2 regions of the Pseudobacillus sp. 179-B 2D1 NHS genome follow, and region 1 is predicted to be linked to the other one. Evidence: riboswitches for the same ligand, from Rfam matches in the RefSeq annotation. Region 1 holds a riboswitch; the other holds the start of a gene.
The links. A riboswitch is a leader RNA that binds a small molecule or an ion and turns the genes downstream of it on or off. The one in region 1 is predicted to bind lysine.

Region 1 (11,261 bases):
CCTCTGCTTTTCCGCAATTGCACGAACATAATGTATCTATTGCTGCTTTACTAGTTGTATTAATTACGATTTTGAATTTACGAGGGGTAACAGAATCTGCTTCTGTTCTTGCTTATCCAGTATATTTATTTGTAGCCGCCTTACTTCTTCTTTCAGCCGTAGGTTTATGGAAAATTGCAACCGGACAAATACCGAGTGATCTGCACTCTCCGATCGGAACAGCCGTTCCTGGCATCAGTCTGTTTTTATTGCTCAGAGCTTTCTCATCCGGCTGTTCAGCTCTTACTGGAGTAGAGGCTGTTTCTAATGCGGTTCCTAACTTTAAGGAACCCGCTGCTAAAAATGCAGCAAACACCTTAATAATGATGGGGATTATCTTGGCGATTCTTTTTTCTGGCATTATGTTTTTAGCTTATTGGCTAGGAATCACTCCTAAAGCAGAAGAAACAGTGGTATCACAAATTTCGTCTGAAGTATTCGGTAGAAATTTCATTTATTACTTTGTTCAAGGAACTACAGCTCTTATTTTAGTTCTTGCGGCTAATACTGGTTTTTCTGCTTTTCCATTGCTAGCCGTTAACTTAGCAACGGACAAGTATATTCCACGGATGTTTCTCATGCGTGGAGACCGGCTTGGTTACTCAAATGGAATCGTCACGCTCGGCATCATGTCTATTCTACTTATCGTGGCTTTTAGGGGGGAAACTGAACAGCTTATTCCATTGTATGCCGTTGGTGTATTTATTCCCTTCACCCTTTCCCAATCAGGCATGATTGTAAAGTGGGTAAAAGAGAAGCCTGTTGGCTGGACGTATAAATTAACAGTTAATTTAATCGGCGCGCTCATTAGCTTAACTGTTGTGGTGATTTTCTTTACCACTAAGTTTTCTCAAGTGTGGCCTGTGCTAGTTTTCTTACCGATTATTATCTTTATGTTTCATCGAATTAAAAGTCATTATATGGCAACAGGTGAACAACTGAGAATTAAATCTGGAGAAGAAGCACTTCAATTTAAAGGAAATGTCGTCATTGTCCCGGTTGCCGGCATTACAAAGGTAGTTGAAAATTCCTTAAATTATGCCGAACTAATCGGTGATACTGTCATTGCTGTTTACGTCGCTTTTGACCGTGAAAGCGAACGACAAATGGAGGAGAGATGGAGAAAGTGGAAGCCTAATGTCCGTCTTGTTACTCTGCATTCTCAATATAGAAGCTTAATGAGGCCTCTCGCCCGGTTTATTGACATAGCCGTGGAAAAAGCGAATGAAAGGAACCATACCTTAACCGTACTTATTCCACAATTCATTACGAAGAAGAGATGGCAGGACATATTACACAATCAGTCGAGCTTACGTTTAAGAATCTACCTTCTTTATCAAAAGAATGTCATTGTCACTACCGTCCCTTATCGATTTAAAAAATAATCTTTACTCAAATTACGAAACACCTCTTCGAGAGGATGACAGGGCTTTGTGCATATTCCAGAGAAGAAGAGCTAAAATTAACCATTGCAAGATTGATAAGAATTGACTATAATTCTAGTGTCAATTAAATATTCCCATTTACCGATGGGATAGAGGCTGCAGCTTATATGAGTAAAGCGGAAGAGAGACAATGACATCTATGACTCCGTTTGAAAGGATAAACTGCCGAAGTGTGGACAGGTCATTGTCTGTTCATGCTGGGGATGTTTTCGAACAGGAACATCACTGTCGCGTTATTTAACGTGGAGGGCTATCTTCGGAAGGATTAAACGGACTTGTTAACAGCCGTCGATCTTCTTCGACGGCTGTTTTTTATTTGCCCTTGAAATGATTCAATCTTTATCACGAAAAGGAGTGCACAATATTGAGGAATACAGTTACGTCATCATCATCGACATCATCATCAAAGCCCAATCAGTTGAAGAGGACTCTAAAAGCACGCCATCTAACGATGATTTCTCTCGGAGGATCCATCGGAACAGGGATATTTTTAGCAAGCGGCGGAGCTATTCATAATGCCGGTCCTGGAGGGGCACTGCTCGCTTATGCAGCAATCGGAGTAATGGTCTATTTCTTAATGACGAGCCTTGCAGAAATGGCGGCCTATATGCCGGTAGCTGGTTCCTTTAAGGTATATGCATCAAAATTTGTTGATCCGGCCCTTGGATTTGCCATCGGCTGGAATTATTGGTACAACTGGGCGATTACCATTGCTGCAGAACTTGCCGCTGCAGTGCTCATTATGAAATTTTGGTTCCCTGACAGTCCTTCCATTCTCTGGAGCGGTCTCGCACTTTTAATTATGTTTGGCTTGAATTTTATGTCTGCCAAAGGATTTGGAGAATCAGAATTTTGGTTTGCACTTATTAAAGTAGTCACTATTATTTTATTTATTGTTACCGGTTTGTTTATGATTTTTGGTATTATGGGCGGCGAAGCCATTGGCCTCACAAACTTTACAATTAAAGACGCTCCTTTCAATGGCGGGTTTTTAGCTGTTTTAGGTGTTTTCATGGCAGCTGGCTTCTCTTTCCAAGGCACGGAGCTGCTCGGAGTAGCCGCCGGTGAAAGTGAAGAACCAGAAAAAAATATTCCTAAAGCTATTAATTCTGTATTTTGGCGCATTTTGCTTTTTTATATTTTAGCTATTCTTGTGATCGGATTGATTCTCCCATACACAGACGAACGTCTGCTAAGTGACTCTGTTTCTGTAAGTCCCTTCACGCTAGTGTTTGAACGGGCAGGTTTTGCTTTTGCTGCTTCTGTTATGAATGCTATCATACTCACTTCTGTATTGTCCGCAGGCAATTCAGGCATGTATGCTTCCACCCGTATGCTCTGGGACTTGGCACGTGATGGACAGGCCCCAAAATTTTTGGCTCGCCTTGACAAAAGAGGGGTACCGGTCAATGCGCTCATTATTACCACATTGGTCGGTTCTCTCGCATTTCTAACTACTTTCTTTGGCGACGGCGCTGTCTATGTTTGGCTGTTAAACGCTTCCGGAATGGCTGGTTTCGTCACATGGCTCGGGATCGCCATTAGTCACTATCGCTTCCGTCGGGCTTTTATCGCTCAAGGAGGGGACGTAACCACTCTTCCTTATCGTGCAAAATGGTTTCCAATTGGGCCATTGTTGGCACTTATTCTATGTACTTTCGTCATTTTGGGCCAAAATTTCCAAGCGTTTATGGGAGGCCAAATTGACTGGAATGGAGTCCTTGTTTCCTATATTGGTCTTCCTCTATTCTTGATCTTTTGGATTGCTTACAAAATCAAACACAAAACGAAAGTCATTCCTTTGGAAGAATGTGATTTCAACAGGGACTAATAGGTTATTGCTAAAGCAGAAGTAAAATTTTATCAAAGACATTATACGAGGATTACGATTACACCTTGTCAGAGCTGGAGGAATTTCATTCCTCCAGCCATTTTTTTATTCTTCCTCTTCTTTTAAGTCTGTGACGAAATACTCGATATTTTTTAACTGCCAATAATTTTGCTGCAGCTGATCCGTATAGCGATACTCGTTTTGTTTTCTTTGTGCCGAGAAATAGGCAGCTGCTGTCTCATAAAGCGCTCCCGGGTAAGCAATATAGCTTTGGAATAAAAGTTTCTCCCCTTTTTTCAGCGGAAAAAAATTTGTATAGTAACTGAATAACTCTCTCGCTAAAGCTGATCTTTCTGGGTACCCCTTCAATGTACGGGAGAAATAGGGAATTAAATCATGAATCGGCGTGGCTCTGCGAGATTGCTCCAAGTTAATAAAGTAGCCTCCCCCCCCTCGATCAATAAGAAAATGACCTGGGTCCAGTTTGCCATGAACCTGGACCGTTCTCTCTTTCTCCTCTTCCTCTGTTGCCTCTTTCCATTCTTTCAACTTTTCCTTGGCATAGAAAAAAGCTTGGCGAACATCTGTATAATAAAGACAAAACAACAATTGAAACGGAGACATATATGTTTCCCTTTCTGAAAGCTCTAAAAATTGCTCTAAGTGCTCTTCCTGTCTTTCCCACAAAGCCTTGACCTGTTCATATTGATAGATCCGCGCCTCCTTCGCTACAGCTACATCCGTGGAAGAAACGAAATGCAGCCTGGCAACCTCCCGAATCATCTTTTTTTCTCTCTCGGCTATTTCTTGCTCACCACTTTCGATCCACGGCATTAAATAATAAATATGAGCTCCCTCTAAAATGCCATATCTGCCATCCAAAGCCGGATAAACAGGAACAAATCGGTGATAACCCGTCTGGTAAAGCTTTTGCATATTGAATAAAAAATCCATCCCTTGTACTGAAGGAATTCTTTTTAAAGCAAAATTCCCTTTATCTGTTGATATTTTTTGCACGTGGCCTAATGTTTCTATGTGCAAAGGGGTTAATCCGTAGCTTCTCCAAATAGCTGAATAGGGCTGTTCCACTTTCTTCACCCGCTTTATAAAAAATAAGGCTGTCCCACCTTTAATCGGGAACAGCCGGATCATTAACGAGAATTCGGTATATAGAGTACCTGGCCTTCTTCAATGCTTTGGCTGGTCTCCAATTTGTTTTCTCGGACTAAGTCAGCTACCGGTAACTCATACCGCTCAGCAATCTTTTGGAGTGTATCATCTCTCTGCACAAGACAAACCTTCCAGGTTACAGCTTCCTCTGACTCTTTCCTTGAGAAGAAATCTGCTAGCGACATCGTTTCCGTTTTTTTCAAGCTAAATGACTTTTTCTTTTTCTGTGTGTTCTCCTCCTCCATTTCCTTTGAGGACGACTCTGCCATATGGGCTGGCTCTTGAGCCGGAGACTCTGTTAGCTCTGAAACATTAGGAACTTCATGATGAGATGACGGACTCGCGGAAGCAGACTCCATTATGGACAATGATTCAAGCACATTAGGAGATTCTTCGATTGCTGCAACTGCGGAATGATTGCTTTCCATCTCCAAAACAATATTTGGAGATTCTTTCTGCTGTTTTTCTTCTCTTTGTTCACTCATTGGTGGAACTGAAACTTCCTTCTTCTCTTCCTCAAGCACATCAGGTTGCCTTTTGACTTCAACCGAAAAATCTGTCTCCCTTCCTGTTTCCTCTGAGCCGCCTGCATCATTCACATCCAACTTTAAAATTGAAAACCCTGGTTCGTCATTTTTTACATTTTCTTCTTGTTCTATTTGTAACTCTTCGTCTGCTGGTGTCATTTCAACTAATTCATTCACCTGCTCTCTTTCTTTCTCTTCTTCCTCTTCCATGATCCCTGATATTGATAGATCGACTGTTAATTTCAAATTTGCTTTTTCAGGGAATTCATAGTCAAACGAATCAATGTAAATCTCCACATCTTCCATTTTAGCAATGCGTGATTTAGGAATCGTTATATCAATCGGAAAGTGATGAAAGAATTCACACTCATTCTCTCCGCGCTCCAGCACTTGTTGCACATATTTATAAGTAGGTGTATCCAGTGGTTCGGTTTGCTGCTCTGATGGAGCGTATTCTCCAGAAAGTTCCAAGAAACCGTGCATTCTAATAAATTCATCTGTTTCTTCAGTTTGAATTTGCGGATCAAGAGAAATAGAATATAATTCTCCTACTTCCTGACCACTCGTAAAACGGACAGTTTCTTCTAATGAAAACCGCAAATATGACAGGTCTTGAGACGCCACTTCATTTCCTCCTTTCTATTCATCGGCCTTATGCCATCCATTTGTTTATACAACGGCAAGATATTCCTATTGATCTTCTTTCACAATTTATTTGTATGACGCTTCTCTAAGAAATATGAAAGATTGCCTCATTCTATTTAGAATACGAAAAAAAACCGCCAGCATATAGCCAGGCGGTTTTTTCTATTATTATTTCTTTAGGCGGCTGAACGCTTTTTCAGCTGCAGCAATCGTATGCTCAATATCTTCTTCAGTATGGGCGCTGGATAAAAATAACCCTTCAAACTGAGATGGCGGCAAAAACACACCTTCATTTGCCATCTCCCGGTAATATTCAGCAAACAGTGCAAGATCAGATGTTTTTGCCTTTTCATAATTGGTTACATGTTCGTTAGTAAAGAAGAGGCCAATCATCGAACCAGCGCGGTTAAATGTAATCGGAATGTTATGCTTTTGTGCAGCTTCGGTCAATCCTTCTTCCAGGCGATCTGCTTTGCGTCCGAACTCCTCGTATATCTCTGGTGTTAACTGCCGGAGTGTTTCCAATCCGGCAGCCATCGCCATTGGATTTCCAGAAAGAGTGCCTGCCTGATAAATTGGTCCGCTTGGAGCAATTTGATTCATAATATCTGCCCGGCCACCATAGGCACCAACCGGCAGCCCACCACCGATTACCTTGCCAAGGCACGTAAGGTCAGGCGTGATGCCAAAGAATCCTTGCGCACAGTTATAACCGACACGGAAACCAGTCATAACCTCATCAAAAATAAGGAGAGCACCGTTATCCTGCGTTACTTCACGAAGTCCTTCCAAGAAACCAGGCTGTGGCGGTACAACGCCCATATTGCCTGCAACAGGTTCAACAATGACACAAGCAATGTCCTCACCAAATTGTTCAAAAGCATATTTAACACCGTCAAGATCATTGTAAGGTACGGTAATTGTGTTCTTCGCCACGCTCTCAGGAACGCCTGGACTATCTGGCAATCCTAAAGTAGCCACACCAGAACCAGCTTTAATTAAGAGGGAATCGCCATGACCATGGTAACAGCCTTCGAATTTTACTATTTTACTGCGGCCTGTAAAACCGCGGGCAAGACGAAGCGCACTCATGGTGGCCTCCGTCCCAGAAGAGACCATACGAACCACTTCAATAGACGGAACACGCTCGATCACAAGCTTCGCTAGTTCATTTTCAATGAGAGTCGAGGCACCAAAGCTCGTCCCAGTTTCAGCCGTCTTTTTCAAAGCTTCTACAACTTGATCATTCGCATGGCCCAAAATAAGTGGCCCCCACGATAAAACATAGTCAATGTACTCATTGCCATCAATATCGTAAATCTTAGAGCCCTTCCCCCGTTCCATAAAAATTGGATCCATATTTACGGACTTAAAGGCGCGAACTGGGCTGTTCACCCCTCCTGGCATTAATTTAACCGCCTCTTGGAAGGCTTGCTTTGATTTTTCGTAAGAACGCATACAAGAACCCCCTTATTGTTCATCCAGCCAGCGGGCTGCATCTTTAGCAAAATACGTAATAATTAGATCGGCACCTGCTCTTTTCATGCTGATCAACTTTTCCATAACGATTGCCTTTTCATCGATCCAGCCGTTCAATGCCGCAGCCTTCACCATGGAGTATTCACCGCTCACATTATAAGCGACAATTGGCAATTTAAATTCATTTCTCATGTCACGCACGATGTCCAAATAAGAAAGAGCGGGTTTGACGATTAAGAAATCAGCCCCTTCTTCTACATCTGACTCTGCCTCGCGAAAAGCTTCCAGGCGATTAGCCGGGTCCATTTGATAGGTTTTTCGATCACCAAACTGCGGAGTAGATTCGGCTGCGTCACGGAAAGGCCCGTAAAAGCCTGATGAGTATTTAACGGCATAAGACATGATCGGTACATCAGTGAAGCCTGCTTCATCCAATCCACGGCGAATAGCAGCGACAAACCCATCCATCATATTAGATGGAGCAATGATGTCGGCACCTGCTTCAGCCTGGCTGACTGCTGTTTTAGCAAGCAAACTTAATGATGGATCGTTTAACACTTTGCTGCCCTCGATCACTCCGCAATGGCCATGGTCTGTATACTCACATAAACACGTATCAGCGATAACCACCATATCCGGATAGTGCCCCTTAATAAAGCGTGTTGCCTGCTGAACAATGCCGTGATCATGATAGGCACCCGTTCCTTCTGCATCTTTTTCAGCTGGTACGCCGAATAAAATGACAGATTTTAACCCGAGCGCTAGAATTTCGTCCATTTCTGCTTTCAAGCGATCCATTGACAAATGATACACACCAGGCATGGAAGGGACTTCTTTTTTTATGTTTTCGCCTTCTACAATAAAGAGAGGATAAATAAAGTCCTCTTTATGAAGATAAGTTTCACGTACCAATGCACGCATATTAGCTGATTGGCGCAAGCGGCGATGACGTTTAAATTGTAATTCCATTACTCTTCTTCCTTTCTGAAATAGCGGGCAATTGCCTCTGCCAACGATTCGCTCGTATATACCTCTGGGCAAATCTGCGTATGAAGACCGAAGCGGTCCGCTTCTTTTTTAGTTACTGGGCCGATGCAGGCAACAACAGAATGTTCCAGCGTGTGCATGCCCACTTCCTTTATTGCTTTCATAAAATGACGGACAGCAGAAGGACTTGTGAATGTGAGGATGTCCGCTTTATTCGTTACAAGTAAATCAATTAATTGCTGATTTGCTTCTTCGGGGAAATATGTTTCATAAACGATCCATTCGTCAGCCGTCATCCCTTTTTCCCTGAGGGCGTCAGCAATAGCTGTTCTGGCAAGATTCCCCTTCGGAATTAACACCTTTTTCGCTTCAAAGCGCCCTCCGGTAATTTCTTCTACAAACTGATCAGCGGAAAATTTCTCGGGAATATACTCAGCATGAAATCCGTAGTTTTGGAGCACAGCAGCTGTTTTCGTTCCAATAGCAGCAAAACGGCCACGTATAACTGTGCGGTCTATGTTTCTATTCTTTAGCTGCTGAAAGAAAAAATCGACACCATTTTTACTCGTTAAGATAATCCAATCATATGTAGACAATTGCTGCAACCATTCTTCCTCACGATCATCTGAGAAAGACTGGAAAGCGATCAGGGGAACGAAGTGAACGATTCCCCCGGCTGTTTCTATTTTATCAATAAATGAAGCTGCTTGTCCTCTTGGACGGGTCACTAATACATGCTTGCCTGCAAGCGGCCGACCGGGTGTCATTCGGCATCAAGCTCTGCTTTCACCGCTTCAATCAATTCTTTAGCGCCACGTCCCGAAAGCAAAGCTGCTGCTTCTACACCCACAGCTTGCGGATCGCTGCCTCTTACTATTTCCTTATAAATCGTTTTTCCATCTGGTGAGGCGACAAGAGCAGTTAGCACGGTTTCATTGCCGTCAGCTACAGCAAACCCGGCGATGGGCACCTGACAGCCGCCTTCCATCTTGTGAAGGAAAGCCCGCTCAGCAGTCACCGTTTTCGTCGTTTCCTCGTTGGCAAAAGCAGCGAGCAGCTCAAGTAATTCTTTATCATCTTCCCGGCATTCAATAGCAAGGGCTCCCTGGCCTACTGCAGGCAGGCAAAGTTCTGGCTCCAAAAATTCTGTTACAACGTCAGAGGCCCATCCCATGCGTGACAAGCCTGCCGCGGCCAAAATAATCGCATCGTATTCCTCAGTTTCAAGCTTTGCTAAACGCGTATCGATATTGCCTCGAATCCATTTAATTTCCAAATCCGGGCGAGCAGCTAACAGTTGGGCGCTGCGGCGCAGACTACTCGTACCGATAACGGCCCCTGCTGGCATATCCTTAAGCTTTACATGATCTTTTGAAATGAAAGCATCACGGTGATCTTCCCGCACTGGAATACAGCCAATGGTCAATCCCTCGGGAAGCTCAGCTGGCATGTCTTTCATGCTATGCACGGCCATATCAATTTCCTTATCATACATGGCCTGCTCAATTTCCTTGACGAACAAGCCTTTCCCGCCCACCTTAGAGAGCGTAACATCCAGGATGCGATCGCCCTTTGTAACGATTTCTTTTACTTCAAAGTCGTATTCCGGCTTTAACTTTTTCAACTGGCTAATCACCCAGTTTGTTTGTGTTAAAGCTAGCTTGCTTCGGCGGGAGCCGACAATAATTTTTCTCATAATATCCCCCTGCTTTGCTTTTAAGTGTACCAAAAGTGAAACGACGAAAATCGGCTCACTAGGAAAAAGTTAATTAAAATAATTAAAAAGGCAGCAGTGTTCAACAGTGCCAATGATTTGCCATAAAGGCCCTTGCGAACTTTCAGGTAAAGGTAAATGCCGTAAATAATCAACAGAATAAAAGAAGTAATAATTTTCACGTCATACCAGCTTACATCCGGCAGTTTAATAAACTTCCAGATCAACCCAAGAATTAAGCTTAGCAACAGCATTGGCACTCCGACTGCATTTGATACGTATGAAAATTTCGTCAGCTTATCTAAATCACCTAGACGCCATAAACGCTGACTCCATTTTTTCATTTTTAATAGCCTGTACTGCAGCAAATAAAGTGCAGAAAAAATAAAAGAAAGCGAGAATGCAGCGTACGACAAAATGGCCATTGTAATATGAATAAGCAGCAATTCAGAAACGAGCTGTTCCGCCATCGCCTGAGATTCCATTTGCACAGGGGCAAATGTGTGTATCGCCATAATGGCAAAGCCAATCATATTAGTAAAGAAAACGGTAAAATCCATACGCAGCAGCCGGTTAATAACCAATGAAAGCGTAATTAAGATCCACGCATAAAAATAAAGCCCTTCAAAAAGGGTAAGAACCGGAAAACGGCCGGTTTTGAACATATATAAAAACAAAAAAATTGTTTGAAGAACCCAAACAATCGATAAAGTCCAGAAGGCGACTTTATTCGCCTTCCGGTTCTGATTTAAAAAGTCGATAAAATACAGCATAACACTCAGCGCATATAAAATTACCATCAATTCGTGGAGCCTGGCCATTCCTTGTTCAAACATCAAGTAACCCCGCTTACACTTGGAATAATGGCTTTGTCTGAATCTGCTGGGTAGACTGTTCCGCTGTTTTTACCTGCTTCTCTGCTTTCACTTCTTCTTCAATGTTAAAGATTTGTGTAAACAGAGCCAGCTTTTCAGCCGAACGTTTATCCCCAGCGAGTTCCTTCGCCTGTAAAATTGGATCCTTTAACAGCTGATTAATAATACTTTTTGTATGCTTGTTTAATACTTTTCGTTCACGATCTGTTAGGTTAGGCATTTTTCGTTCGATGCTGACCATTGTTTCTGCCTGGATGGCAAGCGCTTTTTGACGAAGAGCGGAAATAACCGGAACGACTCCCAGCATATTAATCCAATCGTTAAAAGCGACGATTTCTGCTTCGATCATCAATTCAATCTTTTCAGCCGCTTTCTGACGCTCTGCCATGTTTGCTTGTACAATGCCTTCCAGATCATCGATATCATAAAGAAAAACACTTTCCAGATCAGAAATAGCCGGATCAAGATCACGCGGAACAGCGATATCAACCATAAACAATGGTTTTCCTTTACGCATTTTTTCCACGACGGCCATTCTTTCTTTCGTAA
Region 2 (11,261 bases), on a different contig from region 1:
TCTGCTGCTTAGGCTGAAGTGCCACAACAAGCGGTTCCAGTGCTCTGCTTGAAAAATTGCCACTAAGCCGGACATAGGCAGTCTCTGAGCCTTCAATACGAAACTTTTTCTGATCACTTTTCTTCACATAAAACTTTGTGTGATTAATAGGTTTGTCAAAAAAATACGATATATCCACCTCAAATGCATCAGCAATTTTCTTCAATGAAGTGATCGTCAACGAAGACGAACCACGTTCAATCATAGACAAAAAACCAGTTGATAAATTTGTTTTTTCGCTTAGTTCTTTTAATGTTAATTTACGATCCAAACGTAATCTTTTAATTTCTTCATGAATATGGTCCATTATCTAAGGATCATCCTCTCAACAAAAAATTCAATATATTGAATTATATTTAGTATTTTGAATTATACTCACTTTTTTGTCAATTAAAAATTTTTCATTAATTTTACAGAGGGGCATGCACAAGAAGATCAAGATGATAAAATGTAAGGATAGACCACTTAATTAACTTTATCTATCTAACACTCTGACATAGCCATTGCCGAGGACTTGTGTTTATCCCGCATTAATGAGATTCATTGAAAAATTTGTTACTCAAACAAAAAGTAAGTTTCAATAAAAACAGTGAAAAGAAAGTGCAAAGAAAAATTTTAAAAGTAAAGGGACAAATGTGGTTTTCGAGTGGCTTAATTAGGATACTCATACCACTGTAAATAAAAAATAGAAAAGGAGCCACACAGTGTGATCCATTTAAAAACGTTCACAGAAAAAGATTTTGAGGGGCTTATCCGAGAGATTGATTCCGAACGACTAATGATGCAATGGTCAGGACGAACCTATCAGTATCCATTAACAAAAGAGCAGCTTAGCGAATACGTTGAGATGGAAGTCCAAAAAGGCAGCTACATTTATAAAGCCGTAGATTCGATAACCAATGAAGTTGTCGGTCATATTGCATTAAGAGAAATTAACCAGGTACACCAGATAGGAAGAATCAGCTACGTACTTGTTTATAAAGAACACCGGGGCAAAGGAATTGCCAATCAGCTTTTTCAAAAGATTCTTCACTTAGCCTTTAATGAATTACTATTAAACCGGGTGAGTCTCGGCGTGTTTAATTTTAATAAAGCGGCTATCGCCTGCTATGAAAATTTTGGTTTTAAAAAGGAAGGGATTCAACGTCAGGTATGTAGGTTTAAAGATGAATATTGGGATAATATTGAGATGGCGCTTCTACGTAGTGAATGGGAGAAACAGAATAAACTCCCTCAGCCAGAAGTGATGTAAATATGAAAACTATTTTGCTTTCACAAGTTAAAAACAGACCTTGCCACCCCTCATTTGACTCAATTAGTGAAAAGAGCCTGCACTCTTCAAGTGCAGGCTCTTAACGTGTACACCACTCCCTTCTTCAAAAAGTCGTACTAAAATTTATCCCGATATATTATTCCACCAGGATAAATGAGAAATAGAGGGTTCTCCATCTAGAGGGATGGTTTCACCAATTTTGGGAGCAACTATACTAATTTTGGCCTTTTCAGCTGCTGTTAAGGCTCGTTCTATCGGTTCCGTCCAGCCATGATAAGCAAGGGTAAAAGCTCCCCAGTGAATTAACATCATTCGCTTGCTCTTTATGTCTATGCTAGCCTGGATAGATTCTTCTGGTGTCATATGAGCCCAAGGCCAGCGCCTATCATATTGACCGCCTTCAATTAATGCCATATCAAAAGGTCCGTATTTTTCTCCTATTTCTTTAAAATGGGCATCATACCCTCCATCTCCACTCGTAAAGAAGCGTGTCTGCTTTCCGAGAATGATCCAGCCCCCCCATAGAGTCGTATCTCGATTAGCAATTCCCCTTCCGGAAAAGTGTTTGGATGGAGTCAACACAATGGTTAAACCGCGGAATTGGATCTCATCCCACCAATTTAGCACTGTAATTTTCTCTTTTTCCACTCCCCACCGAATCAAGTGGGCATCGACGCCGAGAGGAACGAAAAAATGTTCAACCTTGCTCTTTAACTTTAAGATGGACGGATAGTCTAAGTGATCGTAATGATCGTGTGTAATAAACATCGCATCAATAGGCGGCAGCTCATCAATAATATCCAGTGTATTTTGGCTATACCGTTTGCTTCCTGCAAAAGGAACAGGTGAAGCGATGGGACCTAACATCGGATCTACGAGTACTTTCTTGTTATCGATATTCAGCAAAAAAGCAGAATGTCCAAACCATGTTAGGCTGTCTTCTTCACTATTGATTTTATTCCAATTAATCATTGAGACAGGAATTGGGCCAGCAGGATGACGTTCGGCCTTACCTGACATATTCTCCCTCACCATGGATAAATAATCAGATGCACTCATACTCAGCTTTGCTGGGATTTGGTTAATAAATTTGCCCTCCACGTAATTATCCAACTGACTATATGCTTCCCTTTGCACCTTGCTTGGATTTCCACCAAATACCGGATTTAGTTTCATAAACAAAAAGATGAGGACAATCAATCCAACTAATAATATGGCTAAATAAATAATCACTTTTCTAATCCCTTCACTTTTCAATTAAGGTATTTCCATTGGTCATTTTTCGTTCGAAAACAATTGTTTAACAGCTATAACGGAAGCCGGTACCCTTAACCGACTAGCATAAAAAGCAAAATGGGTAATCACTTCAACAAGTTCTTTTTCGTTGCTGCCGAAGTTGCTGGCCTTCGCATTTCAAGAAGTCATAAAAAGCGCTTGCATCAAACTAATGGCAAAAATGTTGGCTGAAACTATGGCACCGAGAAGGAGCGGCTTCTTCTCTCCACTCTCTAAGCGGCGGAATCGTAATCTTAATTACATTGATTCTCGTACCTGTCACCCGCTGCAATGAAAGAGTTACCCATTCTCTCATTGAACGATTCATGGCAGGCTGCCGCATCGAACAAGAACATGCGTAGTCGTTGCTTCAATAAAAAACATTTATTCTAATTACCGCCTAACAATCAGCGTTCCTCAAAAATTCCCACGCAAATGAAAGGCTAATTGAATTTTTAAAAAATCTTCATGATTATCTAATGCAAGACCGAGAGTTTCTTCGATTTTCTTGAGCCGTTTATAAAGAGTGTTAGGATGTATGTGAAGCTTTTTAGCTGTTTTAGATGCTGATCGATTCATTATGATATAGCTAAACAATGTCTTTTCTAACTCACTATTTATTTCTTCTTTGTCCATCAATGGTCCCAAAATTTCATCTGAAAAGTCTTTGACTTCCTCAGGTGATTGGTGGAGAAAAAAGCGGTTGATTCCGATTTGCTTATATTGAATAACCCCCGTCTCATTACGCGTTGTTAGATAGGAAAGTGCTTTTACCGCTTCATGATAGCTTTTTTTAATTAGTTCAACGCCCGTATAAGCATTTCCCACTCCGATACTAACTCCTAAAACATCCTGATGCCTCCGCTCCTCGATGATAGTACTTATTTCTTCTGTAAATGCTTTTAATTCTACCGGGCTTTCAAACGGGGCTAAAATAGTGACCTTGTTATTCAAGCCAAATATTAACATGTCTCTGTTCTTTAAATTTTTTTTAATGGTGGAAATAAATTGATGGACAATTGCCTCTAACATTCTTAAATCCGAACAGGCCGGGATTTCCGCCAAGGCGACACAAAAATAGGAAGATAGATTCAGCCCAAATTCTTTTCCTTTTAATACAAGTAATTCAGGATCTTCATTTTGGAGCAGCTTACTAAAATATTCGTGTATTTTTTTATAATAGACATCAGTCAGTGTTTGCTCCTTAACCGCCTCCAGAGAAAGAATTGTTCCTCCTTGTTCAACAGTTGTCTGTGCTATCTTTGAAAGCTCCCCTTCCACTTTTACAATTAAACAGCCAAGAAAAACTGTACCGTCTGTAATCGGATATAAATAAAAATGTTCTTGATATATATCAAAAACATCAATAAAAACAGGTTCCCTTCTTTCAGAAAAAATCAGGGAGATTTCCTCTACACTAAATGGACGAGATCTGCCTTTCACATTCGGTATATATTCGTCTTCTATAAAGTTAATATAAAAGACAGGCGTATCGAGCATCCGTCTTAAAGCTGAAATAATGGAAGCAGGCCCTTTGTTCTGCAAAGAAAGACTCGTTAGTAATCTGTGCACGTTATCCCGCTTTAAAAGAAACTTATTTTTTTCTTTTAATTGTTGGCTTAACATAGTAACTTCGTTTAATCGGATTTTTAATTCATCATAAAGTTGTGCATTTTGAATGGCAATCGCCGCCTGATCTGCAAACACTTTAAGAAGTTCAAGATCACGGCTAATCAGTTTTCCATTCTGATAAAACTGATGGACAGCTAGTACACCAATTCGTTTTTGTCCGATTGTTACAGGTGTACACAACATGGCTTTAATGGCATGCCCGTCTGAGGCAGACATCAGGATATCAAAATTTGCTTTACTAATATGATAATGGTCCATTTCATCAAAGATCTCTTCCTTTGTCTGAAATATCCTTGGCTTCCCGTCGTGAAATACAATCCCGGTAATCGCCTCTTTCACTCGTATTTTAAATTCCTTTATTGAATGATTAAAACCGATAGAAGCCTTTACAGTCAAGCACTCCGAGTCGTAATCAAACAACTGCAAAAAGCCGGCATCGGCACTAGGGATCACGTTGATTGCACTGTTGATGATCGCCTCTAAACAATCCTTTTCATCAAGCGAAGAAATCGCACTGATCCCTTCAATTAAATGCTCTAATTCTGCATCTTTCGTCCGAATGACCTCTTGCTGATAAATCAAATAGAAAAATGTATACAGTTGTTCAAGTCTCTCTGTAATATCAACATAAGCGTCTTGTGAAGCCCAAATGAGTATTTCACAGTCATTCGGATAAAAAAAAGATATAAACCGATTTCCATTGTTTTGGTAGATTGTATATTTCCCTGTTTTTTTCATTGGAGCTTTTGGAAGAGAAAAAAGGGATGTATCCCTCCCGTTTTCATATATAAGCCGAAATTGATGATTTCGGTGATTCCGTATCCAAACTTTAACCGTTAAGGAGGCTAGCCACTCCTGAATCAATGATGGTATAGAAGAAGATTCCATATTCACACTCCTTTTTATGGTGTGTATTCCCACACTAAAATTAACTATATTGGTTGCAAGTGAACATTGCAATTAATATTTAGAAAATTTTATAATTTTAAAAAAGATATTGAAAGCGCTTTAGTTTCTTAAATGCTTGGGACCGAGAAATGATCAACCCGAAAGCTTTTTCAGGAACAATTTATTAGGAGGGATATGGATGGGAACATTTTTACAACAGAAAAACAAAAAACACTTTATTCTTGGTCTTCTGTTTGCTGGCTGGCTTCTTAGCTATCTTGACCGAATGGTAATGGGAGTTGCAGTCGTTGCAATCAGTCAAGACTTCCAGTTGGACCCTGCCTCTATCGGTGTTGTCCTAAGCAGCTTTTTTGCCGGCTATGCCCTCATGCAAATTCCAGGAGGGTGGTTAAGTGATAAATATGGCTCTAGAAGAATCGTCATCTTCTCTATCATTGCCTGGTCTATATTCACCGTTTTAAGCGGATTAGCTTGGTCACTTACATCACTGCTCGTCATCCGTTTCTTGTTTGGTCTCGGAGAAGGCGGCTATCCTTCCGCCAGCCAAAAAGCAATTGCTGAGTTTTACTCTAAAAAAGAACGGGCCAAAGCCTCTTCATTCATGATGTCCTCTAATAGCTTTGGCATCGCCCTCGCTCCGTTAATCGCAGCGCCGATGTTGGTTTGGCTAGGATGGCGATGGATGTTCATCACTATTGGCGCTGCCGGGCTGATTATGGGCATTCTTTTTTGGAAGCACCTTCATCCCCCAAAAAGGTTGGAATGGGAGGACAGAGAAAATACAAGTAAAAATAAAGTTCCAATGAAAACGCTTTTAAAATCATCGTCTCTCTGGAAGATTATGGTTATGTGGTTTGGCGCTGATATTGTTGTTTGGGGATTAGCCGGCTGGATGCCTTCTTATTTAATTAATGAGCGTGGAATGGGAATCCTGTCAACTGGCTTTATTGCGTCCTTGCCAGCCATTGCTTCAGGACTCACTGTGATGTTTGGCGGTTTACTCCTTGAAAAGTTTTTTAGCGGCCGGGAGAAATACTTTACAGGAATTGGCATGATATTAACTTCAATCTGCTTATACTTTATATTTGCTTCATCATCTGTAGCCGGTGTTATCACAGCTTATATATTAAGCATGACGTTTGTATCGACCGCGATTATTACCACCTACTCATTGCCTCATAAATTGCTGTCTAAAGAGATTATTGGCTCAGCAATGGGCTTTATAAATATGGGAGGACAGGCTGCAGGATTTCTGGCACCGCTCGTGATGGGCTTTTTAATCAGTGGATTTGGAACATACAACGCAGCTTTTTGGTTTTTAATTGCGGGAGCGGTCGTATCCGTTGTTGCCGCTTTCACCATTACCAATAATGAAAAGAAATTAAATACTGAAAGTTCAAAAGCGGCAGCGCAATAAAACGTTTTATCTTATGTTTTAAGGATGTGAAGTTTTCATTAAGATAGAAAATTTCTTCTCACCTTATTCTACTACTTTTAATTTCACAATCTTGCTATTCAAGATCTGAAGGAGGAAGTTTCATAGATGACAAAGCAGAATTTATGGGAATGGATCAATCAATATGAACAAAAACTGAACGAGATTGCCCTCAATATTTGGAATAAGCCAGAAACAGCAATGGAGGAAGAGTACGCCTCTAATTTGCAAGCTTCTTTATTGGAAGAGACCGGATTTCATATTAAACGCACTATTGCGGGTATGCGCACAGCTTTTATTGCTGAGTACGGAAGCGGGAAGCCAATCTTAGGGGTTCTAGGTGAATATGATGCGTTACCGGGTTTATCACAAGAGCTTATAGCTACTCGCAAACCTATTGAACAAGGGGCCCCTGGACATGGATGCGGGCACAACTTATTAGGAACAGCTGGCCTTGGAGCGGCTTTAGCCATTAAACAAGCTCTCGAAAAAGGAGAAATTTCTGGCACCATTCGTTATTATGGCTGCCCAGCGGAAGAAACATTAACCGGAAAGGTTATCATGGCCAAAGAAGGTGTATTTGATGATTTAGATGCTTGTTTCACTTGGCATCCAGCACCTATTACAACCGTGTGGAGCGCTTCAACATTAGCGATGAACTCTATCAAGTTTAAGTTCACCGGTGTTGCTTCCCATGCCGCTGCAGCACCGCATATGGGCAGAAGCGCCTTAGACGGTGTGGAATTGATGAATATTGGTGCGAATTATTTAAGAGAGCATATCATAGACGCAGCCCGGATTCATTACTCCATTACAAATGGAGGGCATGAGCCAAATATCGTCCATCCAGAAGCAGAGGTATGGTATTATATCCGCGCTCCCCATAGAGAAGAGGTGGAAGAGATAACAAAGAGATTAAAAAAGATTGCTTCTGGTGCTGCCATGATGACCGAAACAGAGATTGAATCGGAGCTTCTCGCCGGCTGTTATGACACGTTATCTAACAGTGTGTTAGAAGATGTTTTGTATAATAATATGAATGAGATTCACTCCCCTCGCTTCACAGGAGAGGACTACCAATTTGCCGAGGAAATCTCTAAATCATATACCTTAAGTCAAAAACGCAGCGTGATGCAGACCTATCATGCGCCAGACTATATCAACCAAATGGTCCTTCATGACTCAGTTGAAGCCACATTTGATAAAGGAAAAATTGCTCCCGGCTCCACCGATGTTGGTGATGTTAGCTGGATTACTCCGCTTGCACAATGCTTAATAAGCTGCTGGCCAATGGGCACAGCTCCACACACATGGCAATCAACGGCTGCCTCCGGTTCAGGAGTCGGCTTAAAAGGAATGATTTTTGCAGCAAAAACCCTCGCTGGGGGTTTATATGACCTGTACAGCGATGACAGAAAAATCGAGCAAGCCAAACGGGAATTTGAAACTCGTACGAAAGATAACAAGTATAAGCCTGCTCTTCCTGTGTAAAGACGGAATATACTGATGCGTTCTTTTCTTATTAAATAACAGATAGTAAAAAACTCTTCTTTTGCTGGGTGACAAAAGCTTAGAGGCAAACTGCTCCATCTTCAGATCGGCAATTTAAGCTGGCTTTAAAACTGAATGCTGAAGCTGATTAACAAAATTTAGCATCCAGACAGTTTTTCCATGGGCGGCTATGTGACCTAATGCCACCGAAAACAAAACCGATATTGCGTATAAAGCCGACTCCGTGGTTCTTTTCGATCGTTTAGGCGCCGTACGCTAAGATGGCATTGTTTAATATGTAATACTGTCAGTATCACGACCGGCATCTGTAAATGGTGTCGGTTTTTAATTACCCGCACGGCAGGAATGGGGAGCTGTTCCACTCGATTGGCTTTTCCGAATAAAGAGCATACAAACAAACTACTATGAAAGCAGTGATCAATTCAATAAAAAAGCTAATATGAGTGATAACGATAAAACTTTTTATCATATGACGCTGTAATGCTTAGAACTAAACGAATTTCCATTGAACGTAGATACATATGCATCACCGTTAACAAGAAAAAATTCCCCTTCTTCATTGCGTTCTTCCCTTTCACTAATTTTAAATGAGTTAAAAATATCTTGGGAGTGCTCACCTGTCACCACTGGACCTGACTCCAGGATTGAACGATGAGTACTCTTGTTTTCTGTTAACCCTGCTCCCGACTACAACTATTTTCCCCCTACCACTCTATTACATTAAAATACTTAAAGACAGCTCTCACTTATCCTTGCAATCCAATAGAAAAGCTGATATTGTATAATATAATTACATATTTACTTATTTCAATACTTTTTTGAAGTAAGGATAGAGGCGCAAAGACCATGAGTACGCAATATGAGGATAATGAGGTCCAATGATGATTGCGAAAAGGGGAATTTGCCGAAGCCGAAAGAATCTCATTTTTCTTGAAGCTGGTTCTGTTATTGAATAAATACAGAATTGTCATATAGGAAACTATATGGAGGGCTATCTTACGCACAGAAATAATTTTTCACCTAATTGTTTCTACTGCAGCAGCGAAGCCTCGTTGCTGCTTTTTTGCGTTAACTACCAACCGCCCTTCTCCCTCTATTGTATAAAAATAATAAAGGATGTGGAGAAGCAATGAATTTCGGACAAATTTTAACTGCTATGGTAACCCCATTTGAACAAAATGGTGAGATTGATTTTCATGCTACAGAAAACTTAATTAATTATTTAATTAACAATGGCACGGACGGCTTAGTGGTAGCGGGCACAACCGGAGAATCCCCTACGTTAACGACGGAAGAGAAAGTTGAGTTATTTAAGTTTGTCGTCGAAGTTGTAAATGGAAGAGTTCCTGTTATTGCTGGTACCGGCTCCAATAACACAAGAGCCTCTATTCATTTGACGAAGCTTGCAGAGGAAGCAGGAGTCGATGGCATTATGCTCGTTGTCCCTTATTATAACAAGCCGTCGCAAGAGGGTTTACATCAACACTTTAAAGCGATTGCTGAGTCCACGTCATTACCGGTCATGCTTTATAATATACCAGGGCGAAGCGTGGTCAATATGTCTGTTGAGACAGTTGTTCGCCTGGCACAGATCCCCAACATTGTCTCCATTAAAGATGCAAGCGGCAATTTAGATGCCATGACAGAAATCATAAGCCAAACACCTGACGATTTTTCATTGTACAGTGGAGACGATGGGTTAACCTTACCAGTATTATCAATTGGCGGTACAGGAGTGATCTCAGTTGCTTCTCATGTTATCGGAAATGAAATGCAAAGGATGATTGAAAACTTCAGGAATGGAAAACTTAGAGAGGCGGCTCTAGCCCATCGCCACCTTCTCCCCATCGTGAAAGCGTTATTTGCTGCACCAAGTCCATCACCTGTAAAAGCCGCATTAAATTTAAACGGGATCCCTGTAGGCGGTGTTCGCTTACCAATGGTTCCTCTAAATGAGGAAGAAAAAGCGGACTTACAACAAGCACTGCAATCACTGAGTGTAAAAGAAAAAGCGATTTCTTAATGTACATTCTATTGAAAAAGAGCTGGCTTTCGTGCATTTTTGCACCAAGGTCAGCTCTTTTCTCGTATTTCACACTGCTACGAATAAACCCCACCACCTACTCTTCAACAGATCCCCGCTGCAGTCGCTTCTTATCTTATACTCATTGTGAAATTAACCATTATCCTCTTTTCTACCAAAGAATCCATTAGCTACTTTGATTTCATTCAACTGTCCTTTGTTGATTATGCAATTAATAAAGGAATAACCATTCATTCTCCCGACAACCAAATACACGGATAAGACTGTCATCTACCGTAAAGGATTTTAGCTGCTGGAAGTTTATTTCCCTCCTGCTAAAAATAAAATCACACGAAATCATTTCCAACACGCGCCTCTCTATGTAAAAAAATTTTTACAAGCGGATGAAATTTTTTTTACTATTTATATTATTTTTATATAACTCAGGATTGAGGGGGCTCCCCGATTTTAGTCAGTTCGTTTGAACAATAAAATAATATTGAGAAAATTCCTTATTTACAACGTTTCGCAGCAAATTTTTATGAGATTGGCACACAAATTGCATATTAGAATAAAACCAAGGGAAGCGGTTACAAGCGGATGATTAAAATCATCCTCACTTGAGTCAGTAAAGAGAGGAGTATCGAAAAGTCGCTTGATTGGTTTATAACGGGGAGCACTAAGCGGTTATTACTTAGCTTCTATAATTTAGATGTGAATGTATACGGTTGTGAAAAAAGATAGAAAAGGATGGATATTTTCATATGAATAAAAAAGGCGGAATTTTTTACGGATGGTGGATTGTTGCAGCAGCCTTCTTAATTATGACATTTATTTATGCTCCAATTGCAAACTTGGTTTCTTTGTTTACCCTGCCTGTTACAAAGGAACTCGGATTTAGTTCTTCTCAATTTATGTTGTATTTCACCATTATGTCCTTGGCTGCGATGGCTACAGGACCATTTGCCGGAAAACTAATGAAAAAGATGGACGTAAGAGTTTATTTAACATTATTTATTTCAATTTCAGCTCTTGCCTTTATCGAATTTTCCTTCTCAACAAAACTGATTCATTTCTATTTATTTGCTATCCTTATGGGTGCTGGCTTGTCTGGCGGTGCCATGATACCAGGATCTGTTCTGATTACAAATTGGTTTAATGAA

Region 2: linked by a shared signal. The riboswitch ahead of dapA (4-hydroxy-tetrahydrodipicolinate synthase) and the one ahead of ACH0BF_RS17570 (amino acid permease) in region 1 are both predicted to bind lysine.

Annotation. Positions count from the first base shown of each region.
Region 1 covers NZ_JBIQDP010000019.1:41,054-52,314, forward strand. Annotated here, with positions in the region: gene ACH0BF_RS17565 (APC family permease) at 1-1,424, shown strand, start outside; lysine riboswitch at 1,567-1,745, shown strand; gene ACH0BF_RS17570 (amino acid permease) at 1,846-3,315, shown strand; gene ysxE (spore coat protein YsxE) at 3,421-4,404, opposite strand; gene spoVID (stage VI sporulation protein D) at 4,467-5,636, opposite strand; gene hemL (glutamate-1-semialdehyde 2,1-aminomutase) at 5,826-7,115, opposite strand; gene hemB (porphobilinogen synthase) at 7,128-8,105, opposite strand; gene ACH0BF_RS17595 (uroporphyrinogen-III synthase) at 8,105-8,890, opposite strand; gene hemC (hydroxymethylbilane synthase) at 8,887-9,819, opposite strand; gene ACH0BF_RS17605 (cytochrome C assembly family protein) at 9,840-10,673, opposite strand; gene hemA (glutamyl-tRNA reductase) at 10,687-11,261, opposite strand, start outside.
Region 2 covers NZ_JBIQDP010000023.1:6,810-18,070, reverse strand. Annotated here, with positions in the region: gene ACH0BF_RS19180 (helix-turn-helix domain-containing protein) at 1-346, opposite strand, end outside; gene ACH0BF_RS19175 (GNAT family N-acetyltransferase) at 746-1,291, shown strand; gene ACH0BF_RS19170 (MBL fold metallo-hydrolase) at 1,436-2,542, opposite strand; gene ACH0BF_RS19165 (hypothetical protein) at 2,757-2,915, opposite strand; gene ACH0BF_RS19160 (helix-turn-helix domain-containing protein) at 3,005-5,107, opposite strand; gene ACH0BF_RS19155 (MFS transporter) at 5,307-6,545, shown strand; gene ACH0BF_RS19150 (M20 family metallopeptidase) at 6,672-8,054, shown strand; lysine riboswitch at 8,898-9,077, shown strand; gene dapA (4-hydroxy-tetrahydrodipicolinate synthase) at 9,205-10,098, shown strand; gene ACH0BF_RS19140 (MFS transporter) at 10,863-11,261, shown strand, end outside.